Regions from separate parts of the Salinibacter ruber DSM 13855 genome, predicted to be linked through region 1. Evidence: predicted binding sites of a transcription regulator. Region 1 holds the regulator's gene; the other holds the start of a gene.
The links. Region 1 encodes HrcA, which represses chaperone genes, less so after heat shock. Its sites were predicted from a motif close to TNTTAGCACTCNCNNNNNGNGAGTGCTAANA; they were not measured.
Positions count from the first base shown of each region.

Region 1 (15,181 bases):
CCACCCCCATCGGGTCGCACTCCCGGTACCGGACGCGGTGGGCATGCGAGTACGTATAGGCCATGGCCGAACCTGAGTGCGCCGTGGAGGGAAGACAGGGGGCTACGCGGAGGCGGTCATGGGCTCGGCCGATTCGTAGGCGCCCAGGGCGTCGAACTTTTCGAGCCGCTGGTCGAGCAGCGCCTGCGGATCGAGGTCTTCAAGCTCATCGAGGGCCTCGGCCACGGCCGCCCCGACGGCCTGGTAGGTCCGCTGCGGATCGCGGTGCGCCCCGCCAACGGGCTCGGGCACAATCTCGTCGACGATGCCCACCTCCGTCAGGTCCGTGGCCGTGAGTTTGAGCGCCTGCGCCGCGTCCTCCTTGTGGTCCCACGAGCGCCAGAGGATCTGCGAGCAGCTCTCCGGCGCAATCACCGAGTACCAGGCGTTTTCGAGCATCAGGATGCGGTCGCCCAGCCCGACGCCCAGGGCCCCCCCGGACGCCCCCTCGCCAATGACGACGATCACGACCGGCGTCTCCAGGCGCGCCATCTCGAAGAGGTTGTGCGCGATGGCCTCGGCCTGCCCGCGTTCCTCGGCCCCCATGCCCGGGTACGCGCCGGGCGTATCCAGGAGCACGACGACCGGCTTTCCAAACTTGGCGGCCATCTTCATCAGCCGCTCCGCCTTGCGGTACCCCTCCGGGTTGGGCATACCGAAGCGCCGGTACTTCCGCTCCTTCGTATCGCGCCCCTTCTGGTGCCCCATGATCATCACGGTGCGGTCGCGATAGCCAAACCGGCTCCCCGTAAACTGCGCCAGCCCCCCCACAATGGATCGGTCGTCGCCAAACTTCCGGTCCCCGCGCAGCTCCGTAAAGTCCTCCGTCAGCGCCTCGATGTGATCCAGCGTGTAGGGGCGCTCCGGGTGGCGCGCAATCTGCACCCGCTGCCACCGCGTGAGGTTGCGGTAGATGGAGGTCCGGAGCTGCTCCACCCGCTCCTCCAACGCTTCAATCTCGTTGGAGAGGTCGTCCTGCGTCTCCGCGTTGAGCTCCCGCATCTCGGTGAGCTTGTCCTCAAGCTCGACGAGGGGCTTCTCGAAGTCGAGCAGGTGTTCGTCGTCGGCCATGGCAGAGACAAGTTGGTTTCGGGCGCATTTCTATAGGGTGCCACAAATAAGCCGTCTGGCGACGGGAATGGCAATACGTCGGGAAGCAACGGCCCGTGTAAACACAAAGTTTTCCAGAAGGAGAGGACCACCCGGGCCACAGAGCGGCCATCAGGAACGCACCTCCACAGTGCCCGTCCGGGTACGGCGCGCCAGCCCCGAACGAGTTCTGTCCCCACGTGGCCACCCTCGACGCCCTTCAGGAGTACCTCGACACGCTCGTCGACCGGTACGAGCGTCCCCCTTTTATCGACGACGATCCCGTATCCATTCCCCACGCCTTCGACGACCCCCGCGACCAAGAGGTGATCGGACTCTACGCGGCGCTGCTGGCGTGGGGCCGGCGCGACGTGATGCTTCGCAAGCTCGAGGAGTTGTGCGAACGGATGGGCCACGCCCCCTCCCGTTTCGTGCGAACGTTTGACCCGGCCACCGACGCGGAGGCGCTCGATGGGTTTGTCCACCGCACCTTCCAGCCCATCGATGCGGTCTGGCTGACCGCCAACTTGAGCACCGCCCTCGACCGACACGAGACCGTCGAGGGCCTGTTCGCGGCGCACCGTCCCGACGACCCGGACGGCTCCCCCGTAGCGGCAATGCTCCAGGGCGTGAGCACGACCCTGCTCACGATCGACGACGACACCCCACAGCGCCTCCGCAAGCACCTGGCCCGGCCCGAGGCGGGGAGCGCCTGCAAGCGGCTCAACATGTACCTCCGGTGGATGGTGCGGCCGGGCCCCGTCGACCTCAACGTGTGGTCGGCCCTGGACCCGTCCGACCTGATGCTGCCGGTCGACGTACACGTGGGGCGCCAGGCTCGGGCGCTCGGCCTGCTGGAGCGGAAGAGCAACGACTGGACGGCGGTTCGGCGCCTCACGGCCATCTGCCGGCACTTCTGCGCGTCGGACCCCACCCGCTACGACTTCGCCTTCTTCGGGGTGGGGGCTCAGGACGAGTCGTTGGACGCGCGCTTCACGGGGGCCAACCGGGTGGACGAGAGCTCCTTGCCCACGCCCCGGTAGTCGCTCTTGTAGTACAGCACCGCCCCCTGGTCGGAGCGCTCCTCCACCTCCACCACGCGCCCGACGTACAGGCAATGATCGCCGGCCGGAATTGAATCGTGCGGGCGGCAGTGGAGAACGCCCGACCCGCCCTCAAGAATCGGCGTGCCGTGGGCGTCCCGCTCATGGGGCACCGCCTCAAACTGCTCGGCCCCACTCAGACCGGGAATGGCAAACTGCTCTGCGAGGTGCGCCTGGTTTTCGCCCAGCACGTGCACCGCGAACCGATCGCAGTGCTCCATCACCTCGAACATGCTCGCGTCGCGGCCCACGTTGAAACTCACGAGCGGCGGATCGAGCGCGACGCTCGAAAAGGACCCAATCGTGATGCCGCGCGCTTCCTGAGGCCCCCGGGCCGTCACCACGACAACGGGCGACGGCACCCGGCGCATCGACGCCCGGAATGTGCTTGGTTCGTCTTCGGCCATGGAGCAGGGTGGTGCACAAGAGTGGGGTGCGTGTCCCGAAGCGCATGTCCCCGGGATTCCTCATCTGGAAGAGGATCGTTCCAATGAGGCGACGGCCGGCCCGTTCGCTCCGAGTGTCGTCCGTTACGAAACTGTGTTCATCACGAGAAGACGTCGGAGACGCGACGGAAGAACGACTTCTGGGTGTCCTCCTCAGGGGGCCGGGGCTGGAAGTTGTCGTGCGCCCGAAGTTGGTCGAGGAGCTCCTCTTCCTCCGCGGTAAGCTCCTGCGGCGTCCAGACGTGCACGCGGATCATCTGGTCGCCCTGCCCACTTCCTTCCAGATCCGGCAGGCCGCGGTCCCGCATGCGGAGAATCTTGCCGGCCTGCACGCCGGGATCGACCTCCAGGCGGGCCTCGCCCTCCAGGGTGGGAACGTCCACCTCGGTGCCGAGCGCGGCCTCCGGGAAGGACAGGTGGAGATCGTAGTAGATGTCGAGCCCGTCCCGCTCGAAGTGCTCGTGGGGCTCCTCCTCAATCTCAATCCGGAGGTCGCCGCTCGGCCCGCCGCGGAGGCCGGCGTTGCCGGCGTCGCCCAGGGTGAGGTAGTTGCCCTCCATCACGCCCGGCGGCACGTTGATCGAAATCGACTCTTCGCCCTGCACGCGGCCCTCGCCGCCGCAGTCGTCACACAGGTTGTCGATGATGCGCCCCTCCCCCTCGCACCGGGGGCACGGCTGTACGTTGACCACCTGCCCGAACACGGAGCGGGAGACCTGACGGATCTCGCCGGTGCCGTCGCACTTCGGGCACATCGAGAAATTCTGCCCGCCCATGCCCCCCTCGGCGCCGGTGCCGTCACACGACTCGCACTCCAGGTACTTCTGAAGCCGGAGGTTCTTTTCGGTGCCCTCCGCAATTTCCTCGAGGGTCAGCGAGAGCGACACGCGGAGGTCGCTGCCCGGGCGTCCCCGCCCCCGCTCCGACCGACCGCGCCCGCGGCCCCCGCCCGGGGCGCCGCCGAAGATGTCGCTGAAGGCGTCGAAGATGTCTTCGATGTCGTGGAAGCCGCGCCCACGGCCCCGCCGGCCGCCGCCGGCCCCACTGTCGACCCCGTCGTGGCCGAACTGGTCGTAGCGCTGGCGCTTCTCGGGGTCCGACAGGACCTCGTACGCCTCCGACGCCTCCTTGAACTTCTGCTCGGCCTCCGGATCGTCCGGGTTCCGATCCGGATGGTACTCCATGGCCTTCTTCCGGTAGGCCTTCTTGATTTCCTTGTCGGAGGCGTCTTCGTCGACCCCAAGGATGTCGTAGTAGTCGCGCGGCATGTGACAGGAGCAGTTCGTTTGGAAAAGTGCGGCCTCGGGCCGCTGCGGCGGCGTGCAGTGACAATGAGAGCCAGCTACAGGGAGCTGGCAGGACCCTCGCTAGGCAGAGTCGGCCGCGCTGCCGCTCTCTGACGGCTCGGCGGCCACGACAACTCGGCTGTGACGGAGCACGCGGTCCCCCATCGTGTAGCCCTTCTGGACCTCTTGCAGGACGTTGCCCGGCTCTACGTCGTCGGACGGCTGCCGCATCATCGCTTCGTGCAGCTGCTCGTCGAACGGCTGCCCCTCGGCCTCGATCGGTTCCACGCCGAGGGACTGGAGCTGGTCTTGAAACTTGCGGTATACCATTTCCACCCCGCCCTTGAGCGTCTCGTAGGCCGACTCCGGATCCTCCGACACGTCGAGATCCTGGGCCGCGTCAAGGGAGCGTTCGAAGTCGTCGAGCACCTCGAGCATCGATTCGAGCACCGTCTCCTTGCCGGCCACGTGGCGGCGCTTCTTCTCCCGGTCCATGCGGCGGCGCACGTTTTCGAGCTCCGCCGCCTTGCGGAGCAGGCGTTCGTTCAGCTCCTCCCGTTCCGCCTTCAGTCCGTCCACCTCTTCGCGGAGGGCCTCGACCTCGTCCGTAAGTGCCTCGACGTCATCGGGGAGATCGGAGGCGGTGCCCTCCTCGTCGGCAGGGTCAGCACTGTTGGGGGAATCGTCGGCGGCTGGGGACGCGTCGTTCGTCGTCGGACGACCGTCGTCGGGGGCTTCACTCACAGTCAACAAGAGGGTTCGTGGGACAAGACACGGGACAGACTACACGAGCGGCCGCCGGCATTCGCCAGCGACCGCTAACGGCGTTCGGGGCGCGCCCCCGGGGCCTGGGGACAGTGAATCAGGACGGAACGGACGGGTCCGTCGTCTCGTCGTCCGCGGGCCGGTTCACTACGGCGGCCATGTTCTCGACGAGGGCCACGGCGCGTCCGTAGTCCATTCGCTTCGGCCCGATGACGCCGAGGGAGCCCACCGTATCGCCGAGCTGGTACGGGGACAAGACGATGGAGTAGGCGTCCATCTCCTCCTGATCGGTCTCGCTCCCGATGCGGACGACGGCCTGTCCCACGGCGTCGGGGTTGGCCTCGAACAAATTCTCAATCACCTGCACAATGCGGTCCTCATCTTCGATGGTTTCGATGAGGTGCCGCATATCGTCAGGCTCCTGGAATTCGGGCTGAGACAGAATGTTCTGCGTGCCGTCAAACTGCAGGCGACCTTCATCTGGCTCGCTGAAGAGGATCGAGGCCTCGTCGAGCACGAGCGCGATGAGCCCCGTCTCGTCGGGCAGGTCGTCGAGGCGCTCTTCGTAGGTGTCCCGGATCTCGTGCAGGGTGAGGCCGGCGAGGCGCTCGTTCAGGGTCGACACGATGCGGTCCATCTTCGACCGCTTCAGGTCCGGCTCGAAGCTGAGGACGACCGTCTTCACGAGCCCCCCCCGCACGCTGAGCACAAACATGAGGCGCGACCCGGACAGCGGCACGATGTCGAGCCGGTCGAGCATCGCGGTGGAGAGGCGGGGCGTGAGGGCGATGCCGAGCAGGTTGGTGAGCTTGCTCAGCAGACGGGTGCTCTCGCTCAGCAGCTCGTCGGTATCGCTGACGAGGCGGGCGAGTTTGACCTTGAGCACCTCCTGCTCCACCTCCGAGAGCTCCGGTGTGTCCATCAGCTCGTCGACGAACGTGCGGTACCCGAGTCGGGTGGGCACGCGGCCGGCGGAGGTGTACGGGTGGTCGAGGTAGCCCATGTCCTCCAGGTCCGCCATGGTGTTGCGGATGGAGGCCGGGCTCAGGTCCACGTTCGCGTCCTTGGCCAGCGACCGCGACCCCACGGGCCCCGCCGTGTCGACGAATTGTTCGATGACGAGGCGAAGGATGTCGCGCTCACGCTCGCTGAGGGACGGCCGATCGTCGTTCGCATCAACAGGGCTCACAGGGGCGTGAAGGGGTTTCTCAAACGGGTGTCCAGGCCGTTGTGCAGAGTGGTCTGTCCCCCAACCCGACTTTGCTGGGCACTTTCCCCAGTGGGACCCGCCCGTCAACACCGACGGATCCGTAGGTGGGACGCAGCCCCGGGTAGAGAGACAGGGTTGATCATCTAGTGTACTTCACACCGGGGCGCGAGTTTCCCTTGCGCGCGGCTGCTCCACGGCAGTCGCATCAACCACGACACGCCCTACACCGTCGCTTTGAGCTTGACTCAGCGCCCATCCCCCCTCCGAAGCGGCCACACCGGCCGGATGGACGGGCCCCACGAGAGCGAAGCGAGGGCCGACGGGCATGCCCTTGGGGGCTGACGAAGTACATCAAGGTTGGAAGCGACGGCAGGAAGTGCATTTGGGTCCCAAATGCCCGAAAAACAGGCGACCTGAGGTTCGTTCGAACCACACAGCCGTTTGGTGCGATTGCCCGAGCGGCTGCTCGTGGGCCGCGGGCCGCATTGAAACGGCAGCCCCGCCACCGAATACACGTGCACTGGTCGTGTGTCCGCTTTGCCCGACCGTCACCGACCTCCCACTCCACCCCGCCGTTCTTCATGCGCTTCCTGTCGACCCTCGCCGCCAGCGTGATCGGGACCCTCGTTGCGCTGGGGCTTATCGTCTTCTTCTTCGTCTTCTTCTTTTTTGCCGTCTCCCTCTCGGCCGACCAGACGCCGACCGTCCAGTCCGGGTCGGTCCTTACGGTGCCCCTGTCCGGCGACATTCCGGAGCGCGTGACCAATGATCCCTTCCAGAAGGCGTTCGGGGGCGGCCCGAGCGTTGACCTTCGGGGCCTTCAGACTGCCCTCCGGAAGGCGAGCAGCGACTCTCGGATCGAGGCCGTCTGGCTGCGGACGAAGGGGGTGAGTGCCGACTGGGCCACGCTCGAAGAGGTGCGGCAGGCCGTCGTGCAGGCCCGCGAGAGCGGCCTCCCGGTCCTCGCGTCCAGCGACGAGTTTGGCATGACGGAGAAGGACTACTTTCTGGCCAGCGCCGCCGACAGCGTCTTTACGGCCCCGCAATCCGCATTCGAGTACAACGGCTTCGGGACGACGGTCACCTTCTTCGACGGCGCCCTCCAGCGCCTCGAGGTGGAGCCGCAGCTCATTCGGGCTGGGAAGTACAAGAGCGCCGGGGAGCCGTTCGTGCGCTCGGACCTGTCGGAGCCGAACCGCGAGCAGCTTACCGCCCTCCTGGAAACGACGAACGAGCAGTTCATGACGGCCGTCTCGGAGGCCCGGGGGCTCTCGACGGACGCCCTCAACCGCCTCGCCGAGGAGAACGCCCTTCTCAGCTCCGCGGCCGCCCTGGAGGAGAACCTCATCGATGGGCTTCGCTACGAGGACGAAGTGCGGGACCGGCTCCGCGGCCTCGTGGACACTTCGTTGTCGGGCGATCTGCCCACCGTATCCATTGCCGACTACCAGCGGGTGTCGGCCGAGAGTGCCGGCCAGTCGTACACCGGGAGCGGACAGGTCGACATCGTGTACGCGCAGGGCCGCATCGTCGTCGGCGACCCGAACGGCCAGTCCCCCATCGGGGGCTCCCAGGCGCTGGGCTCGACGCCCCTGACGGAGGCGCTGGAGACCGCGCGGACCGATTCGCGCACGGAGGCCGTCGTGCTCCGCGTGAACTCGCCGGGCGGCAGCGCCGCGGCGTCGGAGGCGATGTGGCGCGCCGTGAAGCGCACCGCCAACGAGAAGCCGGTCATCGTATCGATGGGGGACGTGGCCGCCTCGGGCGGGTATTACCTCGCTGCGGGCGCGGACTCCATCATGGCGGACCCCACGACCACGACCGGATCCATCGGGGTGTTTGGCATACTCTTCAACGCGGAGGGGCTCTTTGAGGAAAAGCTCGGGGTCACCTTCGACGGCGTGCGCACCGGCCCCTACGCCGACCTCTACTCCACCACGAAGCCCCTGAGCCCGGACGAGCGGCGGCTCGTGGGCGGCTCCATCGACCAGACGTACAACACCTTTCTCCGGCGCGTGGCCGACGCCCGCAACATGGACGTGGAGGCGGTCGATGAGGTGGCGCAGGGCCGCGTGTGGTCGGGGCGGGACGCCAAGGAGGTCGGCCTCGTCGACACGACCGGCACGCTCGCGGACGCCGTGGCCATGGCGGGGGCGGCCGCGGGCCTCGGGGACGGCCCCTACCGGACGCGCACCCTCCCCCAGCCGAAAACCATCGTGGAGCGCTTCAGCGAGCAGTTTGCGGCCCAGGCACAGCAGGTGTGGCGGTCCGCCACGACGAATGCGCTTGAGCGCAAGTTCTGGCGCCAGAAGCAGATGTTCGACCGCATGATGGGCACGCACGGCTCCATCCAGGCCCGGCTGCCCTTCGAGCCCACGATCGAGTAGACCGGGAGGCGACGCGGCCTCCTCAAACCGAGCGGCGGCCGTCCTGCTACGAGGCGGCGGCCCGCTCGGCGGGCACGAGGACCTCCCCGTCCATGGCGTCGGGCACGTCTTCGCCGAGCAGCGTTAGGATGGTGGGCGCGACGTCGCCGAGCTTCCCATCCCGCACCGGCCCCTCAAACCCATCTTTGAGAATGATGTGGGGCACGAGCGCAGTGGTGTGCGCCGTGTGGGGCGACCCGTCTGGGTTCTGTAGCCTGTCGGCGTTGCCGTGGTCCGCAATGATACTCACCGAGTAGCCCTGATCGCGGGCGGCCTCCACCACCTGCCGGGCGCCGCGGTCCACGGCCTCGCAGGCCGCCACGGCCGCCTCGAAGTCCCCGGTGTGGCCCACCATGTCGGGATTGGCGAAGTTCAGGACGGCGAGGGTGTAGTCCGCCTCACGGAGGGACCGCGAGACGCGATCGGCCAGCTCCGGCGCGCTCATTTCGGGCTGTTGGTCGTAGGTGTCCACCTTCGGCGACGGCACGAGGACGCGGTCCTCCCCGTCGAACGGGGCCTCGCGCCCGCCGCTGAAGAAGTACGTGACGTGGGCGTACTTCTCCGTCTCGGCGGCCCGAAGCTGCCGCCCGCCCCGCGCACTGAGGACCTCGCCGAGCGTCCCCTCCAGGTTGAGCTTCTCGAAGGCCACCGGCAGGTCGAACTCGTCGTCGTAGGGCGACATCGTCACGAACAGGAGGTCGTCGGGGCGCTCGCGCTCGAAGCCGTCAAAGTCGGCCTCGGTGAAGGCCCGCGTGAGCTGACGGGCGCGGTCCGAGCGGAAGTTGTAGTAGACCACCGCGTCGCCGTCCTCGATGCGGGTGCCGTGGTCCCCGAACGCGTCCGCGTCGTCGGCCCGAATGCGACGGGGCTCCACAAACTCGTCGGTCACCCCGTCGTCGTAGCTCGCCTTCAGGGCCGTGACGGGGTCGTCGAAGGCCGCCCCCGTCCCGTCCGTGAGGAGCCGGTAGGCCCGCTCGGTGCGGGCCCACCGCTCGTCGCGGTCCATTGCGTAGTAGCGCCCCACGATGGAGGCAAGGCGCCCCACCCCGATCTCGTCGGCCTTCTTCTGGAACTGCTCCACGTAGTCGACGCCGCCGTGCGGATCGGTGTCGCGCCCGTCGGTAAACGCGTGCACGTTCACCTGCGCCGGGGCGAGCCCTTCGCGCCGGGCCAGCTCCAGCAGCCCGTACAGGTGCTCGAGGTGGCTGTGCACCCCCCCGTCGGAGAAGCAGCCCATCAGGTGGAGCTTCTGGTCGCTGGCCTTCGCGTGCCGGGCGGCCCGGACCAGCGCGTCGTTCTCGAAGAAGGACCCGTCCTCGATGGCCTTCGAGATGCGCAGGATCTCCTGGTACACGACCCGTCCCGCCCCCAGATTGGTGTGCCCAACCTCCGAGTTGCCCATCTGCCCGTCGGGCAGTCCCACCTCCAGCCCGGACGCCTTCAGGACGCCGTGGGGGTATTCGTCGTAGAGGTGATCCACGAAGGGCGTATCCGCCTGCTCGACGGCACTGACCGAGGGGTCGTCGGCCAGGCCCCAGCCGTCGAGAATGAGAAGGAGGTGGCGTTTTGAGCTGTCCATCGAAATGGGTGTTGATGGGTCGGGTGTTACCGCGAAATGTCGGGCGGGGAAATGGGCGTTTGCTCGCGTTCGGCCTCGGGCCCTGTGCCTGCCTGCTCCTCAACGGCCGTCACCCATTTACCCGATAATCCTTGACCTGCTTGGTCGGCTCGCCCGTCGAGGTGCGGACGACCTGCATGGAGCCGCAGCGGGGGCACGCGACCTGTTCGAGGTCGTAGCGATCCACGTGCGTCTCGGGGTCGTCGAAGTAATGGTCGCTGGTGGTGCAGTAGTAGGTCCCCGCCGACGAATCCAGCCCGTCGATGGGGTCCGGCAGGCGCTGGAGACGGTCGTAGTGTTTGCACTCCTCGTGGATCGGGCAGTCGTGGCAGTCCGGCGAGCGGGCCGTGCAGGTATACCGGCCGTGCAGGATGAGCAGATGATGTGCCTCGCCCCATTCCGCCTTGGGGATGACGCGCTTGAGCTGTTGCTCCACCTTTTTGGGCGTCGTGGCGTCCTCCTTGACGAGGCCGATCCGGTTGGCGACGCGGAAGACGTGGGTGTCCACCGGCAGCGCGTCGGCGTCGTGGGCCACCTGCGCCACGACACGGGCCGTCTTGCGGCCCACGCCCGTCAGGGTCTCCAGGTCGTCGATGGTCTCGGGCACCTTCCCGTCAAAATTGTCGACGACCTGCCGGGCCATCCGGGCCAGGTAGCCGGCCTTGTTGTTGGGGAAGGTAATGGACTGGATGTAGGGGTGAATGTCGTCGGGCGTGGCCTCCGCAAGGGCCTCCACCGCCGGGTACGCGTCGAAGAGATCGGGGGTCGCCTTGTTAACGCGCTCGTCGGTGCACTGGGCCGACAGGATGACCGCGACGAGGAGCTGGTATGGGGTGTCGTACTGGAGTTCGGTCGTCGGGCGGTCGATGCGCTCGCGGAGTTCCTCGAGAACAACGTCGGCACGGTCGGATCGTCCCACGGGGGAAGGGTGCGCTGGTTCAAAAATGACATCCGCGCGTTGAACCCACGGGGCGGGGGAACGTTCGAGGCGCGACCAATTTGCCCAGTGCTTCACGTCGTGCCCCATGGCCCCTTCCGTCTCCATCCGATCCCTCCTGTGCGCGCTCGGGGTCGCGCTGCTGCTCGGCGGGGGGGCCGCCCCGCTTTCGGCCCAGCCGCCCCGGCTTTCGGCGGAGTCGGAGGTGTCGATGGTGACCATCCTGCCCGGCGATCCGGTATACTCCATGTTCGGGCACAGCGCCCTCCGCGTCCACGACCCGGCCCAGAACATCGACCGGCTCTATAACTACGGCACCTTCGACTTCAGTGACCCACTGTTCATTCCCAAGTTTGCGTACGGACACCTCCGTTACTTTCTGAGCGTGGTGCCCTACCAGCGGGCGCTGCGGGCCTACCGGCAGCAGCGGCGGCCGGTCCTCGAACAGACGCTCAACCTGACCCGCACGCAACGAACGGCGCTCTTTCGGGTGCTGCAGGTAAACGCCCGCCCCGAGAACCGCCACTACCAGTACGTCTTCTTCTTTGACAACTGCTCCACCCGCGTGCGGGACGCCCTGGAGCAGGCCCTCGGCGACGCCGTGCAGTTTGGGAGGCGGCCCCGCCCAGACGCAACCTTCCGGCACATGCTCGACCCCTACGCGGCCAACCTGCCGCTCGTCGACCTGAGCTTCGACCTTGCCCTGGGCACCCCGGCCGACCGTCGCGTGACGCCGCGGGAGGCGCACTTCCTGCCCGACTACCTGTTCGAGGCGTTCGCCCACGCCACCGTGCAATCGGGCGACACGACCCGTGCACTGGTGGCCCGGACCGACACGACGCAGTGGATCGACGGCTACGAAGCAACCCCCACGGCCTTCCCCTGGCCCCTCGTGGCGGGGTGGACGATTCTCGTCCTCACGCTGGGCTGGACCGGCTGGCAGGCCACGACCGGACGCCGGCCCGGTGGGGCCGGCGACGCGCTGCTGCTCGCGGCGGTCGGCGTTACGGGACTGCTCGCGTGCTTTCTCTGGTTCGTGTCCACCTACGCGGTGACCGAGCACAATTGGAACCTGCTCTGGGCGTGGCCCACACACCTCATTGCGGCCACGGTGTTGCTGTGGCGCCCTTCGGCACCGGGGCTCCGGACGTACCTGGCCGCGACGGCCGTCGGCGCGGCGGTCGTCGCCCTCGGCTGGACGTGGTGGCCGCAAGACCTGCACGCAGCCGTCTTCCCCATCGTACTGACGGTGGGGGTCCGAACGGGGTGGCGAGCACTCGGTGGGGCGGGGCCGCGCGGTGCCCGGGGGCTTGAGGGATGAGGCGTTTCCTACTTCTCCTACTTCGACGCGGGACGCAGGCGTCCCCTCGTGCACGACCGCCCACGGGCACTCCTCTTCTTCAGGGAGAGCAGGGCTAATTTTGCCGGGCCTGCACCAGCTCGTAGCTCCGGGGCGGGGCCGGCGTGCCCTCCACGGCGTAGACGCGGAGCGAGCCGTCGTCGTCGGACATGATGACGACCGCCGACTCGTTCGGGTTGTATGACTGGAAGCGCGTGTCGAGCCACTCCGTCGGGAGTCGCTCCTCGTGGTGCTTCAGCCAGCCGCCGCTCGCGGGGCTGTAGAGCAGCTTGTGGGTGCCGATGCTCTCGTGGATGGGGCTGGAGGCCGGATCGCGCTGCGTCACCACGACGGTGCCGATGCCGTGGCGCTTGAAGCCCAGGTACGACGCCGCGGCCACGTCCATCCAGTGGTCCGTCAGGAAGTCGTGGTGGGCGTCCTCCTTCGGATCGTTGGTCGGCTGCTCGTCCGGCGCCTTCACCGTCACGAGATGCCCGTTCTCGTCGATGAGCGTGGTGCGTCGCATCGGAAGACGGCGTCGGTGTGAGGGAGCGAAAACTACCGACTCCAAGGATTCCCCGCCGGTGGAGGTTTCCCCGCCACCGCCCACAATCGTGAAACTCGTTGCAGATCCCTCGGGCCGCCCCGGCCCCTCTCCCCTCCAACAAAGCCCTCCAATGAAAAAAGGCCCCTGCCCGGAGCATCCGGACAGGGGCCTGCATGGACGCCCCCTCCCTCCCGACAGGACACTGAGGGAGACGGCGTTCGGGGCGTTCGGGACGGTGGCCCTACTGAATCTCAATCTGGCGCGGCTTCACCGCCTCCGTCTTCGGCACGCGGATTGTCAGCACGCCGTTGTCGTAGGTCGCCTCAATGTTGTCGGCGTCCACGGTCTGGGGCAGGGTGAAGGCGCGGCGGAAGTGCCCGAAGGAGCGCTCCACGCGCACAAACTCTTCATTCTCGTCGGTGCGGCTGCTCTCGCGCTCGCCACTGATGACCAGCTCGTCGTTCTTGTAGCTGATCGTCAGGTCGTCCGTGCTCATGCCGGGCATGTCGAGGCGAAGACGATAGGCGTCCTCCGCCTCAGTGAGGTCCATGCGCGGGCGCCACACGGCCTGCGGGGACGTGTCCTCTTCGTTCTCGTCCCGGGACGGGAAGAACCGGTCGAACACGCGGTCGATCTCGTTCTGGAGGCCGTTCAGGTTGCGGTTTCGGGTGCGGGTCAAGCGAGTCATAATGGGAAAAGGGGGTCGGTTGCAAAGTCTGTGAGGACGCTCGGAGGCCGTCCCGTGGACTGACCTCTCGCGTCGAATTCCACCCACTTACAAGAGCAACTCGTGTACCATCCCAAACACACCCCAAAACAGCCTGCCACTTCGACGGAGCGCACGGACGAGGTGGCAGGCCAGACGCAGGGGCCCGCAATTGTGACAACGGCTGCGGCGGCGGCTCTGCCACGGCGGCAACCGTCTCGGCTCCGGCCCTGCCAATTCGTCTACGTGCCGGCCCCCGCGCCGCCGTGCACCGCCCTCGGATCACGCACAGGACGCCGGGAGCACCCGACCGTCCGCCGTTCCGAATCCGACGCGGTAGTCGTCCGCCTGCGCGTAGGCCCGCATGATCACCCGATCGCCGTCTTCGAGGAACGAGCGCGTCTCGTCCCCCGGCAGAGACACCGGCTCCTCCCCGCGCCACGACAGCTCCAGCATGCTGCCGTAGCTGTCCTCCGTGGGCCCGCTGATGGTGCCCGACGCCAGGAGATCCCCCGGGCGGGCATTGCAGCCGTTGACGGTGTGGTGGGCGAGCTGCTGGCGCATCGTCCAGTACAGGTGCTTGGTGTTGCTGCGGCACACCGTGTGCGGGCTCGTCATCGACGGCGTTTCGAGGTCCACCTCCAGGGTCACGTCGTAGGCCGCGTCCCCGTCGGCCTGCAGGTAGTCGAGCGGCTCCGGGTCCTGCGTGGGCCCGGCCACCCGAAACGGCTCCAGGGCCGCCATGGGCACGACCCACGGCGAGATGGTGGTGGCGAAGCTCTTGCCCAGGAAGGGGCCGAGGGGCTCGTACTCCCACCCCTGAATGTCCCGGGCGCTCCAGTCGTTGACCAGCACCATGCCGAAGATCTGGTCGTCCGCCTCGTCGATCGAGAGGGGCGTGCCGAGCTCGTTGCCCTCCCCCACGAAAAAGCCCGTTTCAAGCTCGAAGTCGAGCAGCTGGGTCGGGCCGTAGACCGGCGGCGCGTCCGCGTCGGGCCGGGTCTGGCCGCAGGGCCGCCGCACGTCTTGGCCGCTCAGGAGGACGGAGCTGGCCCGCCCGTGGTAGCCCACCGGCAGGTGGACCCAGTTGTCCTTCAACGCATTCTCGGCGCCCCGAAACATCGTCCCGACGTTGGTGGCGTGCTGCTTCGAGGAGTAGAAGTCCGTATAGTCCCCGATGTCGACCGGCAGGCGAAGCGATACGTCGGCCCGGGGGTGAAGCACCCGGTTGCGGAGGGACGCGGCGTCGCGCAGCTCGGCCGTGTCGGCCCGGAGGAGCGCCTGCAGGCGGCTCCGGACGGCCGACCAGGCCGAGGGGCCGAGGGCCATGAAGTCGTTCAGCGTGGGCTGCGCGAAGGGGCGTTCGTTCTGCAGCTCGGGGACGTCAAAGACGCCTTCGTTGTTGAGGGTGGCGAGGTCGAGCACCTGGTCCCCGATGGCCACCCCCACCCGGGGCACGGTCGTCTCGGGGGGCGTGAACACGCCGTACGGAAGGTTCTGGATGGGAAACGGATGGTCGGATGCCACCTCAAGAAAGGAGGTGAGGGACGAAGTGGGGGGGGAGTCGGTCATTCGACGAGGGCGTTGAGTTGGGAGAGGGGAGACGGAAGAGGGGCATGAGAGGCGCGCGGGCTCAGTCCCCGATCGCGGCGGCGAGCAGCCGAATCAGA
Region 1 is NC_007677.1:2,921,853-2,937,033, forward strand. It holds gene SRU_RS12330 (acyl-CoA thioesterase) at 1-64, opposite strand, end outside; gene SRU_RS12335 (acetyl-CoA carboxylase carboxyltransferase subunit alpha) at 103-1,110, opposite strand; gene SRU_RS12340 (TIGR02757 family protein) at 1,329-2,171, shown strand; gene SRU_RS12345 (flavin reductase family protein) at 2,096-2,638, opposite strand; gene dnaJ (molecular chaperone DnaJ) at 2,779-3,945, opposite strand; gene SRU_RS12355 (nucleotide exchange factor GrpE) at 4,045-4,707, opposite strand; gene hrcA (heat-inducible transcriptional repressor HrcA) at 4,826-5,917, opposite strand; gene sppA (signal peptide peptidase SppA) at 6,520-8,325, shown strand; gene gpmI (2,3-bisphosphoglycerate-independent phosphoglycerate mutase) at 8,372-9,943, opposite strand; gene nth (endonuclease III) at 10,053-10,901, opposite strand; gene SRU_RS12380 (Lnb N-terminal periplasmic domain-containing protein) at 11,008-12,240, shown strand; gene SRU_RS12385 (hypothetical protein) at 12,335-12,784, opposite strand; gene SRU_RS12390 (Hsp20/alpha crystallin family protein) at 13,047-13,580, opposite strand; gene fahA (fumarylacetoacetase) at 13,794-15,083, opposite strand; gene SRU_RS12400 (hypothetical protein) at 15,177-15,181, opposite strand, start outside.

Region 2 (15,181 bases), 310 kb from region 1:
TCCACCTCGACGACCTCCACAAACTCCCCGTCCGCGAGGGCCTGCGTCCCACGGTCCAGGTCGTGCGCGGTGAACACGTGGATCTGCTCGTTGCTGTAGCCGATGCACGGGTAGGCCGTCCCCACGTGCTCGAACCGCCCGGCCTGCCACCCCGTCTCCTCCTCCAGTTCTCGCGCCGCCACGTCCGCGGGGGCCTCCCCCGGCTCGTCAATCTTGCCGGCCGGCACCTCCAAGAAGGCACGCCGAGGCGGATAGCGAAACTGGCGCACCAGCAGCGTCCGTCCATCCTCGAACACCGGGACGATGGCCGACGCACCCGGGTGATCGATCCACTCGCGGACCGACGTCTGGCCGTTGGGCAGGCGCACCTCGTCGCGAAACGCCTTTAGCAGGGCCCCATCGACGAGTTGCTCGGAAGAGAGTTGAGCTTCGGTGAGATCACTCATCGGACGTGCGGCAGAAGAAGGCACGGTACGGGGCGGGCGCATCGCCGCGTTGGACGACGTCCCGGTGCCCATGGCAGCGGCTCAGTTGGGACCAGGTACGAGGCGACGGACGCCATGCTCCTCCCCGTCGTGGTTTTCATACAACGTGGTCTTCAGGAGTGCGGGACCGGTCTTCAATGGTAAGTGGCCCGATCGGACTGGGTCCTTGCCGTTTTCCTGCGTGTAGAAGGCACGGGGAACGCATTGAGGGTTTTCGTCAGGCGTCCGCCGCGGCCATTTCTCGTCTCTCCATTCAATGAGCTGCGTTCTTTATGCCTGTCTCCCGTTTACTGCGCTCCCGCGTGCTTTCGGACCTCGCGCTCGCTGCCACGTTCGTCTCGGGCCTGCTCTTCTTCGGGGGATGCGACGCGTCGGGCGGGCTTCTGAGCAGTCCGCCACGGGGCCTCGAATACGGACTTGAGCATCCCAGATTGGCCCCGGGCGACTCCACTGCCCTCCGGCTTACAAACAACCGGTCCTCTCCTGTCGGGTACAACCTCGCCTGTTCGCGGGCGGAACGGAAGACAAGCGATGGCTGGGTCGACGCCAACGTCCGACGTTTTGAAGCCTGCGCCCAGTACCTAGCCGTATTGAAGTCAGGCGGGACGGCGGCCACCCAAGTTCGCATCGACAGCACCGCCGAGGAAGGCGTGTACCGATTTGAAGCACGTGTCGAGCTGGACAGTGCCCCCCGGTCGGTCTTCACGGATCCATTCCGCGTCGAATAGGGGTGAAGGGACATCCGTCCGAGCCCCGTCTAGAATCCCCACCGACAGGCCGACTCAATTCCCCTGGGCCGTGATGACGGCATGTAGCGCCGCAATGCCTGCCGTCTCGGCCCGGAGCCGGCGTGCGCCGAGCGACACCGGCGTGGCCTCGGCCTCAACGGCCGCCTCGACCTCTGGTGGTGCGAATCCCCCTTCCGGCCCCACGAGCACGAGGGCCGACGCACGCTGTCGTGTGTCGGCCGCCGCCTGTTGAATCGGCACAGACTCTTCTCCCGCGTGACACACGAGCCGCGTCTCCCCCACGTCCCCGGCAAGGAGAGGCTCGATCGACTGCGGGGCCGCAAGGGCCGGAAGGCGGCTGCGGCGACACTGCTTCATCGCAGCCACCATGACGTTCCGGAGCCGCTCCTCCCGAATGGCGTCCCGTTCCGTCCGCCGTGTCCGCAGTGGCACGACGCGCCGCGCGCCCAGCTCCACCGCCTTCTCCACGAACGTTTCGAAGCGCGACCGCTTTTTCAGGATGCCCAGGGCCACCGTCACGTCCATGTCGGGCTCGCCCACGTTGTCCCGTTCGTCCGTGATCGTCCCCACCACTTGGTCCGGCCCCACGTGATCGATCCGTGCGCGGTACCAGCCGCCGTCCCCGTCGACCACGGTCATGTCGTCGCCCGCCTCCCCCCGCAGCACGGTTCGCAGGTGCCGCGCTTCCTCTTCCGGAAGCACAACGCGGCCGGCCCGAATGGCGGAGGGCGGGGCGTAAAAGTTCGTGGTCATTGCGCGCGACGGCTGTGGGGATGGCTCTGTACTGCCCCAACGAATGCGGCACGCCAGGAAACGGTCCGTTGCTCAGACTGGCGACGCTCAGAGCCCGACGGAGAGTCCCAGGTGCACGCGTCCGTTGGCCGGACTCTGCACCTGTGGGTTGAGGGCATAGCTGGCCGAGATGCGCCCGAGGGCCGTCCGCAGCCGCATCCCCAGGCCGTAGCCGGGGTGCCAGCCCTGCGTGGCCGTCGTGGCCCCCAGTGCCGGGCGCTCGACGTATCCGAGGTCGAAGAAGGCGTGCGCGTACGAGGCCCGATCCAGCTGCAGGCGATACTCCATGAGCCCGCGCGCCACGACATTCCCCGCGAACCGGTCCTCGTTGTAGCCTCGAAGCGAGGCCGCCCCGCCGAGCCGGAACAGGTCGCTCCGGTCGTAGTCCCGGCTGAGAAGTACGGAGCCGTCGCCCCCCGCAACAAAGACCTGCCGGTCGAAGAGCGGGAGGTACGTTCGCACGCGCCCCCGGAGGCGCTCTTGGCGGAACGAGTCGGAGACCCGCGTCGTGTCGCCGGAGGCCGCAACGCGGCGGAGCCGGCGCTCCTTGCGGCCCTGCGAGAGTTGGACGTTGAGCGAGACGCCACGCCGCGGATTCCGAGAGCGGTCGAGCTGCCGGTAGCGCACGCCCACGCCATAGAACAGGGTCGTGGCCCGAGGAATGTGCTGGCGAGCGCCGCGCACCGGCGTGCCCGCCGGGCCGGGCCGCACCGCTTCGCGGCTGAGGGTGGCCGTCAGTTCCAGTCCGTTGCCCAGCCGGTACCCGCCCTCAAGTTCGTAGACCCGCTCCCCGTACGTCGAGTCCCGCTGCTCGCCCCGAAACCGGCCGGCCAGCCGGACCGGACGCCCAAACAGGTACGGATCCGCGACGGAGACGTCGACAATGCTCGTTCGTCCGGGCCGCCGGTCGAGGGCAAATTCGGCCCGTCGCCCCCCGCCAAACAGATGCTGTAGCACCAGGTGCCCGCTGCCCACGAGCTGTCCCGAATCACGGGTCTGAGACGCGGGCAGGTAGCCGAGCACGGCGTCGAACGCCCCCGGCGGGGCCTCCTCGATTGGAATCTGAAGAACAGCCCCGCCGTCGTCCGCAACCCGCAGCTGGGGAGGCCCGACCGTCTCAAAGAGGTCGTGCGCTTGGAGGCGACGCTGGATGGCGTCCGGGTCGTAGCCGCGCAGGGATTTGTTCTCCTCCAGTCCCGCCAGGTACGCCAGGAGCTCCGGGGTGGCACGGGCGTCGTCCGGGGCCTCAACACGCCGGAGCCACAGCGCGGGCCCCTCGTCGATCTGGAGCGTAACCCGGAGGGCGGCCCTCTCGGCCGCGGGGGCCATCGTCTCCGCCACGCGTATCTGCGCGAGCGGGTGACCGGCCTCCTCGTATCGATCGAGCAGCCGGTGGATGTCCGCCTCCAACCGGTTGGGCCGGAGCGGCGCGCCCTCCTCGGTCTCCATGAGCGCGCGCAGTTCGGTCGCCGGCACGGCGCTGTCCCCTCTGAGACGAAGCGTCCCCACCCGCACCTGCGGCCCGCGGCGGGCATAGAATCGAACGTCGGGCCCGGCGCTGCTCGTATCGACGGACGCCGAATCGAGCGTCGCGTGGTAGTAGCCGTCCCGGCGCAGGTGACGGAGCACACGCCGCCCCACGGCCTGCAGGCTGTCAATGGGGGCCGTTGCGACCGTGTCGGGCCACGCGGCACGGGTTCCATCGAGGACGAGGTGCCACTGCGCCGCTTCGGTCTCCGGCGCGGGGGCGGCGGTCTGGGCCGCTGCGCGGCGAAGCCCCCCGCTACAGAACAGCCCCACGAGCACGAGCAACACCGCCCCGACCGTCGGGTATACGACATGTCGTCGGTGACCACTCATGATGCTGCTCCGCGTGATGACGCTCGTCCAGCGCGCTGCTGTGCCCCTCCTCGCCCTCGGACTCATGAGCCTTGGGGGAAACGCAGACGTTACATCCGTCGGATCGTTCGAACCCACCAATGAACCACGGGTTGCAGCGGCGTTCGAATCCCCGCCCGATACGCTGCGGGCGTCCGCCGAACCGGGCACCCCGCTCCTCCTCACACTCCCGGCGGAGCTGGACGGGAATTCCATCGACCGCTATTCGCTCCTGCGGGGCCCGGCACTGAGCGGGGTCGCCGGACGCTCCTTCGCCTGGATTCCCGAGGGCACCGAGCCGGGCACGCACGAGGCCCTCCTCCGCCCCCACGCCCCCGACATGCCCGCGGACACGCTCGTCCTCCGCATCGACCTTCACTCTTGACCGGAACCGGGGGCGCGACGCGTTTCGCATCGTCGTGGTTCGGACGGAGAGACGCCTCGCTGAAGCCCACCCAACCCAAAACCCTCAACCCTTAACGCTCACCCCTCAACCCTCAACGCCCTTCCCATTCCTGAGCTTTCCCCCACCGACCGGCAGCGTCAGGCGTTCCGCACCGACTTGCTCGATTGGTACGACACGCACAAGCGGTCGATGCCCTGGCGCGAGACGGACGATCCGTACCGCATCTGGGTCTCGGAGATCATGCTCCAGCAAACGCGGGTCGACACCGTACGGGACTACTATCACCGCTTCCTGGAGGCGTTTCCCACGGTCGAGGCCCTCGCAGACGCCGATCGAGACACCGTCCTGAAACACTGGGAGGGCCTCGGGTTCTACGCCCGGGCCCGCCACCTCCACACGGCCGCCCAGCATGTCGTCGACGAGCACGACGGCACCGTCCCCAGTACGATGGATGCCATTAAGGACCTGAAGGGCGTGGGCCCATACACCGCCGCCGCGGTGCTCTCGATCGCGTACCGGAAGCCCCACGCCGTTCTCGACGGCAACGTGACGCGCGTGCTGAGTCGCGTGTTCGCGGTGGACGAGGACGCCACCACGAGCGCCGCCGAGGGCCACCTCCGCGACCTCGCCAACGAACTCCTCGACCCCGATCGCCCCGGCGACTTCAACCAGGCGATGATGGAGCTCGGCGCACTGGTCTGCACCCCCCGCACGCCCCACTGCGACCGCTGCCCACTCAACGCGGTATGCCGCGCCCACGACGCCGGAACGGAGGAGGACTACCCCATCACCCCCGAGTCCGAGCCGGTGCCCCACGAGGACATCGCCGTGGGCCTCGTGTTCGACGACAACGACCGGCTCCTCATTCAGCGCCGCCCCGACGAGGGGCTGCTCGGCGGGCTCTGGGAATTTCCGGGCGGGAAGCAGGAGGGCGACGAGTCGATGGAGGCGGCGTGTCGGCGGGAGGTCCGGGAGGAACTCGGCGTCGGGATGACGGACGTGGAGCCCTTCTACACCCTCTCCCACGCCTACTCCCACTTCAAAATTACCCTCCACGCCTTCCGCGGCCGCCTCGCGGACGGCCCGCCCGAGGCCCGCGAGGACCAGCCGTTCCGGTGGGTCACGGTCGACGAACTGGACGACTATGCCTTTCCCCGGGCCAACCGGCGGTTGATAGAGGAACTGGTGCGGCGGCAGACCGAGCCCTCGCTCTTCGATTGAGCGGGACGGGCCTACTCGTCGATCCCCTCGGCCTCCACGGCCTGTCACATTCCCGATGCCCCCGCCTCGTCCTCCCCGAAGAGCGTCGTCCCGAGGGCGCCCCCAATTGCGCCGAAGATCGCGAACACGACGACGTTCAGCAGCAGGAGCGCAATCCCGGTCGCGGACAGAAGGCCGGGCGCGTCCCCCTGCATCTGCTGCATCATTTCCGGGGACATCCCCTGGCCGCCCATGTTCTGCATGAGCTGCTCCTGCACGTTCTGTTGGATCGCCTGGGAGTCGAGCCCGAGCGGGCGCAGCATCACGTCGAACAGGGCGGAGAAGACGGCCCCGGCCGCTCCGGCCGACGCCCCGAGCACCGCCCCGTCCCCCGACGCAATGGCCCCCGGGCTCCGGGCCGCGTACTGCTGCGTGGTGACGATCCCGCCTACGATGACGCCGAGGCAACAGATCGTGTTAATGAGCCCGAGGTAGGACGTGCTGAGAAGGCCGGTGACGACGGCACCGACCAAGATCGATTGCTGTCTGGGGGTCATGGGGTACGAGAGACGTGTTGTGCGGTTGAACGAGTGGGGTCCTGCGAAGACGCGGCGTGCCCCGGAGAAAGGTCGCACGAAATTAAGCATGAGCACCGCCAACTGAAAGGAGGGCGCTCCTATTCCGGACCACCCGTGCCGGAGGCCCGTGCCTTCCGGTGGAGCAGTCGGGCCGTGACGTAACTGGCCGCCACACTTCCAAAGAGGAGCCCGGTCAGGATGCGGCTCGTAGGCCCGTTGCCCCAGAGCTGCAACAGGGGCCCGCCCCAATCGAGCCCGAGCGGGACGAGCGCCCCCAAGAGCACGTACCGACCGTACGCCCCAAGCACAACCCACAGGTTCGTCCCCCAACCCGTCCCCAGCACCCCCACGACGAGCCCAACATAAATGCCGCTGCACCGGTCACAAAGCGCCACCGGGACGCCCCCGAAGTGGGGCGAGCGCCCCGGCAGCTGATGACACACCGGCGCGAAGCCCTCCCGCACCACAGCCTGGAGCGGAGCCGGCAGGATGGGAGGCAGCATCGCTAGAATGAGCACCCCGCTCGTGGCCGCCAGGAGGCCGTACCAGACGAGTCTTGTGCTGCGTGCGTTTGCCATGCATTTTGGAGAGGTCGGCATCGCTTCTAGCCAGGCCAGGATCGGGCCCAACTTTGCCTCAACTCACACATCAAGGCCGCCTCGTTGTTCGGAACGCCAGCGCGACACGACGCGAAGGGCCACCCCAGTGTCGCTAAGGGATCTTCACCCTGAGCCTCACCGCAATCAGGAACACAGAAGGGGACCCGGTGTTGACTAGCGTGGAGTTGCTATCACTCGCCACTGGTGAGTGATAACAGTCTCCGGAGCCTCATCCACACATCCCTCACAAGGCATTCCGAACAGATCATGACGAGCATCAAACCTCTCGGCGACCGCGTCGTCGTCCAGCCGAAACCGGCCGAAGAGAAGACCGAAAGCGGTCTCTACATCCCGGATTCGGCGAAGGAGAAGCCCCAGGAGGGAACGGTCGTCGCGACCGGTCCGGGCCGCGTCGAAGACGGCACTCGGATCGAGATGACGGTGGAAGAGGGCGATGATGTCCTCTACGGCAAGTACGCCGGCACCGAAGTGACGCTCGACGGTGATGAGTACCTCATCATGCGCGAGAGCGACATCTTCGGCGTCGTTGAAGGATAACGACCCGGCCGTCCCCGCGGCGCCCGGCGCCGCGGCTGCACGACCGACTCCCACTCCCGAACGAATTCCCCGAACGAAACCCTTTATACGCAACCATGGCGAAGCAGATCAAATTTGACTCTGATGCACGAAGCGCCCTCCAGGAGGGCGTGGACCAGATGGCGAAGGCCGTCAAGGTCACGCTCGGCCCGAAGGGGCGGAACGTCGTGCTTGAGAAATCCTTTGGCGCCCCGACGATCACGAAGGACGGCGTCACAGTCGCAAAAGAAATTGAATTGGAGGAGCGCCTTCCCAACATCGGCGCCCAGGTGCTGAAGGAGGCCGCGTCGAAGACCAACGACGACGCCGGCGACGGCACGACGACGGCGACCGTGCTGGCCCAGTCCGTCATCAACGCTGGCATGAAGAGCGTCACGTCCGGCGCCAACCCGATGGACGTGAAGCGCGGCATCACCGCGGCGGCCGAGGAGGTCGTGACGCACCTTCGCAACCAGAGCGACCCGGTCGAGGGCAAGGACCGCATCTCGCAGGTCGCCACGATCTCGGCCAACAACGACGACGCGATTGGCGATCTCATCGCCGACGCGTTTGAGCGCGTCGGGCAGGACGGTGTGATCACCGTCGAGGAGGCCCGCGGCATCGAGACGTACCTCGACGTGGTCGAGGGCATGCAGTTCGACCGCGGCTACCTCTCCCCCTACTTCGTGACCGACTCCGAGGAGATGGAGGCGGTGCTCGAGGATGCCTACATTCTCATCTACGACGACGAGGTCGGCAACATGCAGGACCTGCTGCCGATCCTCGAGAAGGTCAGCCAGACCAGCAACCCGCTGCTGATCATCGCCGAGGACGTGGAGGGGGAGGCCCTCGCCACGCTCGTGGTGAACAAGATGCGCGGCACGCTGAAGGTCTCCGCCGTGAAGGCGCCTGGATTCGGCGACCGTCGCCAGTCGATGCTCGAGGACATCGCCGTCCTCACCGGCGGCACGGTCATCAGCGAGGAGAAGGGCTACCGCCTCGAGAACGCCACGCTCGACTACCTCGGGCAGGCCGACCGCGTCACCATCGACCAGGACAACACGACGATTGTTGGCGGCGAAGGCTCGGAGGAGGAGATCGAGGCCCGGGTCAACCAGATCCGGCAGCAGATCGCCAACTCCACCTCCGACTACGACCAGGAGAAGCTGCAGGAGCGTCTCGCGAAGCTTGCCGGCGGCGTGGCGGTGCTGAACGTGGGCGCCGCGACCGAGCCGGAGATGAAGGCCCAGAAGGCGCTGGTGGAGGATGCGCTCAGCGCGACCCGCGCGGCTGTCGACGAAGGCGTGCTTCCGGGCGGCGGCGTGGCCTACCTCCGCGCCCTTGAGTCCATCGAAGAGGTCGAGGTCGAGAACGAGGACCAGGAGATCGGCGTCTCGATCGTGCGGGAGGCCCTGGAGGCCCCGCTGCGCCAGATCGCCGAGAACACCGGCCATGAAGGCTCGATCGTCGTCCAGAAGGTGAAGGACGGCGAGGGCGACTTCGGCTTCAACGCCCGCACCGAGGAGTACGGAGATCTTCTCGATCAGGGCGTGCTCGACCCGACGAAGGTCACGCGCTCTGCGCTGGAGAACGCCGCGTCCGTGGGCGGCATGCTGCTGACCACCGAAGCTGTAATCGCCGACCTCGAAGATGAGGACGACGACGACGGCGGTGGCGGCGGTGGCGGCGGCATGCCTGCTGGCGGTGCCGGCGGCATGGGCGGCATGGGCGGCATGGGTGGCATGGGCGGCATGATGTAACGCCCCTCTGCACGCTCGCGCCCATCCGGCGCGCGCCCCTGCAACCGAACACCAAAAGGCTGCTCCTTCCCGCTCGGGAGGGAGTAGCCTTTTTTATTTGTCGCCGTCGTCTGCACCTCTCGTTGTGGGCGCGTTCCGCCCCGTCGCGAGGGGCAGCCGTCAAAGGGTCTTTACGGCCTGTACCATTTCTCGCCCGTCGCCCCGCACGACCTCGAATCCGAGCTTCTCGCAGACCCGCTGCATGGCGTGGTTCTGCTGCAGGATGTCGGCCGTGATGCGGTCAAGGCCCTCCGTCGTGCCCACCTCCACGAGACGGCGCAGCAGCTCGGTGCCGATGCCCTCGCCCTGGTACTCGTCAATCACAAGCATCGCAAACTCCGCCTCGTTGCGCCCGGGCTGCTGGGTGAGGCGTCCCACCCCGATGATTCGGTCGTCTCCGTCCTCCGTGGGCCGCTCGGCAACCAGGGCCATCTCGCGGTCGTAATCGATGAAGCAGATGCGGGCGAGCCGGTCGTGGGCCACCCGCTGCTCCAGCTTCATCAGGTTGGCGTACCGCAGGTACACGCTCCGCTCGGACAGGCGCTCGTGGAAGGTCACCAGCTTGGGCTCGTCTTCGGGCCGGATGGGACGAATGGTCACCTCCTCACTGTCGGCCATCGCGTGCGTGCCGACGTACTGCCGCGGGTAGGGCCGGATCGCGGGCGTCGGCAGCTCGTCGTCGTCTTTCGTGTAGGGGTGCAGCACCACCCGGGCATCAAGGGCGAGCAGCCCGTCGTCGCCCGGCCGGGCCAACAGCGGGTTCACGTCGATTTCCTTCACGCGCGGTTGCTCCACCACCAGCTGGCTGAACCGCACGAGCAAGGTCTCCAGCGCGTCGAGGTCCACCGGCTCACGGCCCCGCACCCCCTGCAGCGCCTCGTAGATCTGGGTCTGCTCCATCATGCGACGGGCCAGGGTGCGGTTGAGCGGCGGCAGGCCGAGGGCACGGTCCTGATAGACCTCCACTAGCTGCCCCCCGGAGCCGAAGAGCAGCACCGGCCCGAACTGCTCGTCCATACTGCTGCCAATGATGAGCTCGTACCCGTCGCTCCGGTCGATCATGGGCTGCACCGTCACCCCGTCGAAGCCCTCCGCCACGTTGTTTTCGACCTGGGCGAAGGCGGCCTCAACGTCCGCGTCGCTCGTGAGGCCCAGGTGCACGCCGCCCACGTCCGATTTGTGCGTGATGGAGGTGGAGTGGAGCTTCACCACCACCGGATACCCAATCTCCTGCGCCGCCGCGACCGCCTCCTCGGGGGTCTCCGCCACCGGCGAGTCGACGGTGGGGATGCCGTAGGCCGCGAGTAGCTCCTTGGACGCGTGCTCGGTCATCAGCACGCGACCGGACTCGTGGGTGTCCTGCACGATGCCGGCGGCCGCCTCGCGGTCGGGGAGGCCCGGCTCGTCCTCCGGCAGGCTCGGCGTCTCGTAGAGGGCACGCAGGTTGTAGCTGTAGCGCCACATGTGGTTGAACACGCGCGCCGCGGTGTCCGGGTACGCGAAGGTGGGCAGGCCGGACTCGTTGAGGATGTTCTCGCCAGAGGCCACCGCGTCGCCCCCCATCCAGCTGGCCAGGATGGGCTTGTCGTTGTCGCGGGCGTAGGGCCGCAGGTGCTCGGCCGTCTTCGTGGGCTCGGTCATGGCCTGGGGCGTCAGGACGACCAGCAGCCCGTCGCTGTTTTCGTCGTTGGCCGCCACCTCCAGGGACTCCGCGTAGCGCTCCGGGTCGGCGTCCCCCAGAATGTCGACGGGGTTGCCGTGGCTCCACGCCCCCGGCAGAATGTCGTCGAACGCGTCCGTCGCGTCTTCGGAGATCGGCGTCAGCTCACCGCCGCCCCCAATCAGGGCGTCGGTGGCCAGCACGCCGGGCCCGCCCGCGTTGGTAAGGATGGTGAGGTTGCGCCCCTCCGGGCGGGGCTGCTTGCTGAGCACCTCGGCCATGTAGAAGAGGTCGTTGATGTCGTCGACCCGCAGCACGCCACTGCGGCGGAAGGCCGCGTTCAGCACGGCGTCGCTGCCGGTGAGGGTGCCGGTGTGGGAGGCCGCCGCCTCCGCCGCCGCGTCGGTGCGCCCCGCCTTGATGACGATGATGGGCTTGCTCTGGGCCACGTCCCGCGCCGCCGAGAGGAACGACCGCGCGTTGCCGATGGACTCCATGTAGAGCACGATGCTCTCGGTCTTCGGGTCGTCGCCCAGGTACTCGATCATGTCGCCCCAGTCGACGTCGAGCATCGAGCCGATGGAGACGAACGAACTGAAGCCCACGTTCTCGCGGAAGCTCCAGTCGAGAATTGATGTAAGCAGCGCGCCGCTTTGGCTGACGAACGCCACGTCGCCCTCGTTGGCCATCGACCCGGCGAAGGTGGCGTTGAGGCCGTTGGGCGGCCGCATGATCCCCAGGCAGTTCGGCCCCACGATGCGGATGCCGTGCGTCCGCGCAATGTCCTTGATGTCCCGTTCGAGCGCCGCCCCCTCCTCCCCCACTTCCCGAAAGCCGGCGGACACGATGACAAGCCCCTCCACGCCCGCCTCGCCGCACTGCTCCACAATGCCGGGCACCGTCGGCGCGGGGGTGGCGATCACGGCCAGATCCACGTCCGCCTCCACGGCCCCGATGCCCTCGTACGCCTCGATGCCGAGCACGCTGTCCCGCTTCGGGTTCACCGGAAAGACGGTGCCCCCGAACGGATTGCTCACGAGATTCCAAAGCAGGGTCCGCCCCACGCTGCCGGGCGACTCGCTCGCCCCAATCACCGCCACGTTTTTCGGCTCAAAGATGGCGTCGAGCGGCTGACGGCGAGAGCCGACCAGATCGTACGACGGGTCGCTCGTGGGGGTGGTGTCGGAGGGGACGCTAGACGAGTCGGGCATAGGACGAGGGACATCGTTGGACGAGACGTTCTCCCGCGCTGGGAAGAGTGGCCCTACAGAACGGACGAGCACGACCCGGTCGTTTCAAACCAAAATGTGCCCCGCCTCGATTTTGCCCAAACTCCGCATCCTGCCACGAGGCTCATCGTCCCTTCCGGGCGTCTCGTTGGCCCCTCAAATTTCTGGCACGCCGCTTGCTTCGAACTAATTACAGAATGAGTTTTTCGCAAAACGCCACTCCCGGTGCCCTTTCGTTCCGTCTGACCTGTCCCTTCTCCTGCCATGAACGACCGTCTGCCGTCCCTGCCCATCGAGGCCCGAGAGCAACACCCGTACCGCAGTCTCTACGCCGCCCTGCTGCTACAGAACGTTCAGGATGCGATCAGCGACGCCCTCCCCGACGACGATTCCCACGATTCCGGGGACGGCGGGGCGTCCCCCATCCACACCCCCGTCCCGCCAGCACATCGTTTTCTTCGGTGACGCGGGCATAGGCCGGCCCCGCACCGGTTCGGATCCGAAGACGTCTGCCGCAGGCCCCTCCCGATGCCCTGCACATAGCACGGGGCTCGCCGCCCGGCAAGGCGAGAACTAGTAAAACAGGTCTTCCATTTCTGCATCCGGGTCGGCCTCCCCGTCGACACTGCTCGTCGCGGGGTGGCTGCGGAGCGCGTCGTAGAAGTCCTGGTCGTAGGTTCGCGTCTTGACGACGATCGGCATGGGCACCGCGTGCCCCAGCAGGAGGGCCTGCTGTTTCGCGTCGAGGGAGGCGAGAATTTCGCGGAGGGACGACGCGTCGCTCGTGCCCACGAGGGCCGCGCCGATGTCTTTGTCGTCGCTGAGTTTGGCGACCATCTTGGTGCCGATCTGGCTGAGCACCTCCTCGTCGATCGCGCTCGGCCGCTGGTCCACCACCAGCAGGCTCACGAAGAACTTCCGCATCTCGCGCGCAATCTTGCCGAACGGCGTCTCGTGCGCAATGTCCGGCGACAGGAATTTGTGCGCCTCCTCGATCGTGATCATGAGGGGCTGCGGCTTGTCCCCCTCGTTCTGGGTCTGGCGGTAGCGGTTCGTCTTCGCCTCGTAGGCCCGCCGAATGCGGCGCGTGAGGGCGTTGGCCACCAGCAGGTAGACGCGCAGGTCATCGTACTGCCCGAACTCCAACACCACCGACTTGCCACTGTCCAAGTTTTCGAGCAGGGCGTCGAGGACGTCGTAGTCGTCCGGCGAGGGCTGGGTGGTAAAGAAGTCGTACTCCTGGAACGGGGCCAGCTTGCGCCGCAGCGCCTCGATCGAGTTCTTGTGGGCGCCGGTCTCGTCGGCCAGCCGCTCGAAGTCGTCCCCGCTCTGCGCCTCCAGGAGGGTCGTGAGCCACCGGTCGCCGTACTGGTTTTTGAGGAGGTAGCTGCTCTCGGCGGCGGTGGCGTTGAGGTTGAGCGTGTCGCGCAGCGGTAGGATGTCGGCCGGCTGAATCTGGTCGGCGTGCAGGTGCACCTCGTAGTCCGGCGTGTGCCCGCGCTGGCGGGTGGTGGAGGGGTCGAGCGAGAAGAGGCTCACCCTGCTCGGAAACAGGTCGCGCAGCCCCTTTACGAACTGCGCCTGCCCGTCCGCCCCCTCCGCCTGACTGCCGTAGCCGTACTCCGAGTGCATGTCGAACACGAGGTTGACGGCCCGCCCCGTCACGATTGTGCCCGCCAGCAGCAGCCGTGTGAGGAAGGTCTTTCCGGTGCCGGTCTTGCCGAAGATGGCGTTCGAGCGCTCGGCAAACTTGGCGAGGTCGATGCACACCGGGCTCTCCTCCATTCCGATGGGGTGGCCCACGTGAAAGTACGTCCGCCCGTCGTCCCACGTCTCGTCGCCAAAGACGCGGGCCACGTCGTCGGCCTCCGCGGGCGCCACCGGCGAGAAGTGCGCGGGGATGGTCTTCACCGACGCCGGCTCCTCGTCCGTCAGCTCCGGGTGGTCGGCGTTCGGCATCATGAGCATCGGCTTCAGCTGGACGGTCACGTAGGTGCCGGACCCCTGCATCACCTCGCGCAGCAGGTCGTCGGACGGGTCGGGCGGATTGAGCAGAATCTGCTCGTTGGCCGCCTCGATCTCGATGTCCGTGATCATGCAGAAGAAGTCGTGCTTCTCCCCCTGAATCACGACGAACGTGCCGGCCACCACGTCCTCCACGGACTCCGCCGAATCGAGCTTCATCTCGATGCCCTCATTCAGCGACCCGTGCGTGATGACGCCGAGCTGATCGGATCGAAAGCCCGTCTCTTCAAACATGAAAGCGTTGGATCAGGCGGGAGAGGACGAGAATCCGGAGATACTGCTTCTTCCGAACAGCGTCATGAGCGCATGAGTCACGAGGTGGAATCTCCGTTGCGCGGGGCACTTCCTCTTGCTTGTCTTTTCCGATCGCTCTTCGCTGCGGGCGCGGTGTTCTTGGAGCGGGGACGCTCGGTGGCGCGGCGGGTGAGGAAGAGGCCGAGGGCCACGAGGAGAATCTCCCCGATGAGGCCGAACAGGAAGCGGCGCGTCATGCTCTTCAACACGCGCGGCAGGAGCCGGACGGCGGCGTAGAAGCCGAGGAGGCCGAGCAGCCCCTGAGCGAGACGGCTGAGCCAGTCGGGGGCGTCAGAGAACGAATGGGCCATAATCAAGGACGAGGATGAGCGAAATGGATGCTGGGACGGCGGCCAAGCCACAAAGAGCGCGCGTCTGTCGTCGGGGGGGCAGTGTTCCCCCAACGGCGACTCTCGGTCCCCCTACGCGTCCTCCCCCTCGTTGGCGAGCTGCCCGCAGGCCGCGTCGATGTCCTGCCCTCGGCTGCGCCGCACCGTCACGGTCACGCCCTCCTGCACGAGCACCTGCACGAACCGGTCGAGCTGGGCCTCCGACGTCCGTTCGAAGTTGAGGCCCTCGACTGGGTTGTACATGAGCAGATTCACTTTGCTCGGGGCCCAGCGCGTGACGTCGGCGAGGTTCCGCGCGTCCGTCTCGCTGTCGTTCACGCCCTTGAAGAGGCAGTACTCGTACGTAATCTGGCGGCCGGTCTTGTCGAAGTAGTACTGGAGCGCCTCTTTCAGCGCCGGGAGGCTCGTCTTTTCCGCCTCGTTCACCGGCATGATGCGGCTGCGCGTCTCGTTGTCCGGCGCGTGCAGGGAGACGGCCAGGTTGGTACGCAGCTGGTCGTCGGCCAGGTCCTTGATGCGCCGCGCGAGGCCGACGGTAGAGACGGTGATCTTCTGGGCCGA
Region 2 is NC_007677.1:2,615,505-2,630,685, forward strand. It holds gene SRU_RS11150 (NUDIX domain-containing protein) at 1-446, opposite strand, end outside; gene SRU_RS11155 (hypothetical protein) at 758-1,213, shown strand; gene SRU_RS11160 (RsmE family RNA methyltransferase) at 1,268-1,987, opposite strand; gene SRU_RS11165 (BamA/OMP85 family outer membrane protein) at 2,075-3,886, opposite strand; gene SRU_RS11170 (hypothetical protein) at 3,885-4,289, shown strand; gene mutY (A/G-specific adenine glycosylase) at 4,467-5,531, shown strand; gene SRU_RS11180 (hypothetical protein) at 5,576-6,067, opposite strand; gene SRU_RS11185 (DUF2085 domain-containing protein) at 6,187-6,666, opposite strand; gene groES (co-chaperone GroES) at 6,955-7,245, shown strand; gene groL (chaperonin GroEL) at 7,341-9,023, shown strand; gene SRU_RS11200 (bifunctional acetate--CoA ligase family protein/GNAT family N-acetyltransferase) at 9,183-11,933, opposite strand; gene SRU_RS11205 (hypothetical protein) at 12,216-12,416, shown strand; gene SRU_RS11210 (helicase HerA domain-containing protein) at 12,525-14,210, opposite strand; gene SRU_RS11215 (hypothetical protein) at 14,288-14,581, opposite strand; gene rlmN (23S rRNA (adenine(2503)-C(2))-methyltransferase RlmN) at 14,693-15,181, opposite strand, start outside.
Region 2: a site for HrcA is predicted at 6,874-6,904, ahead of groES (co-chaperone GroES). Genes of this name have one in related genera too.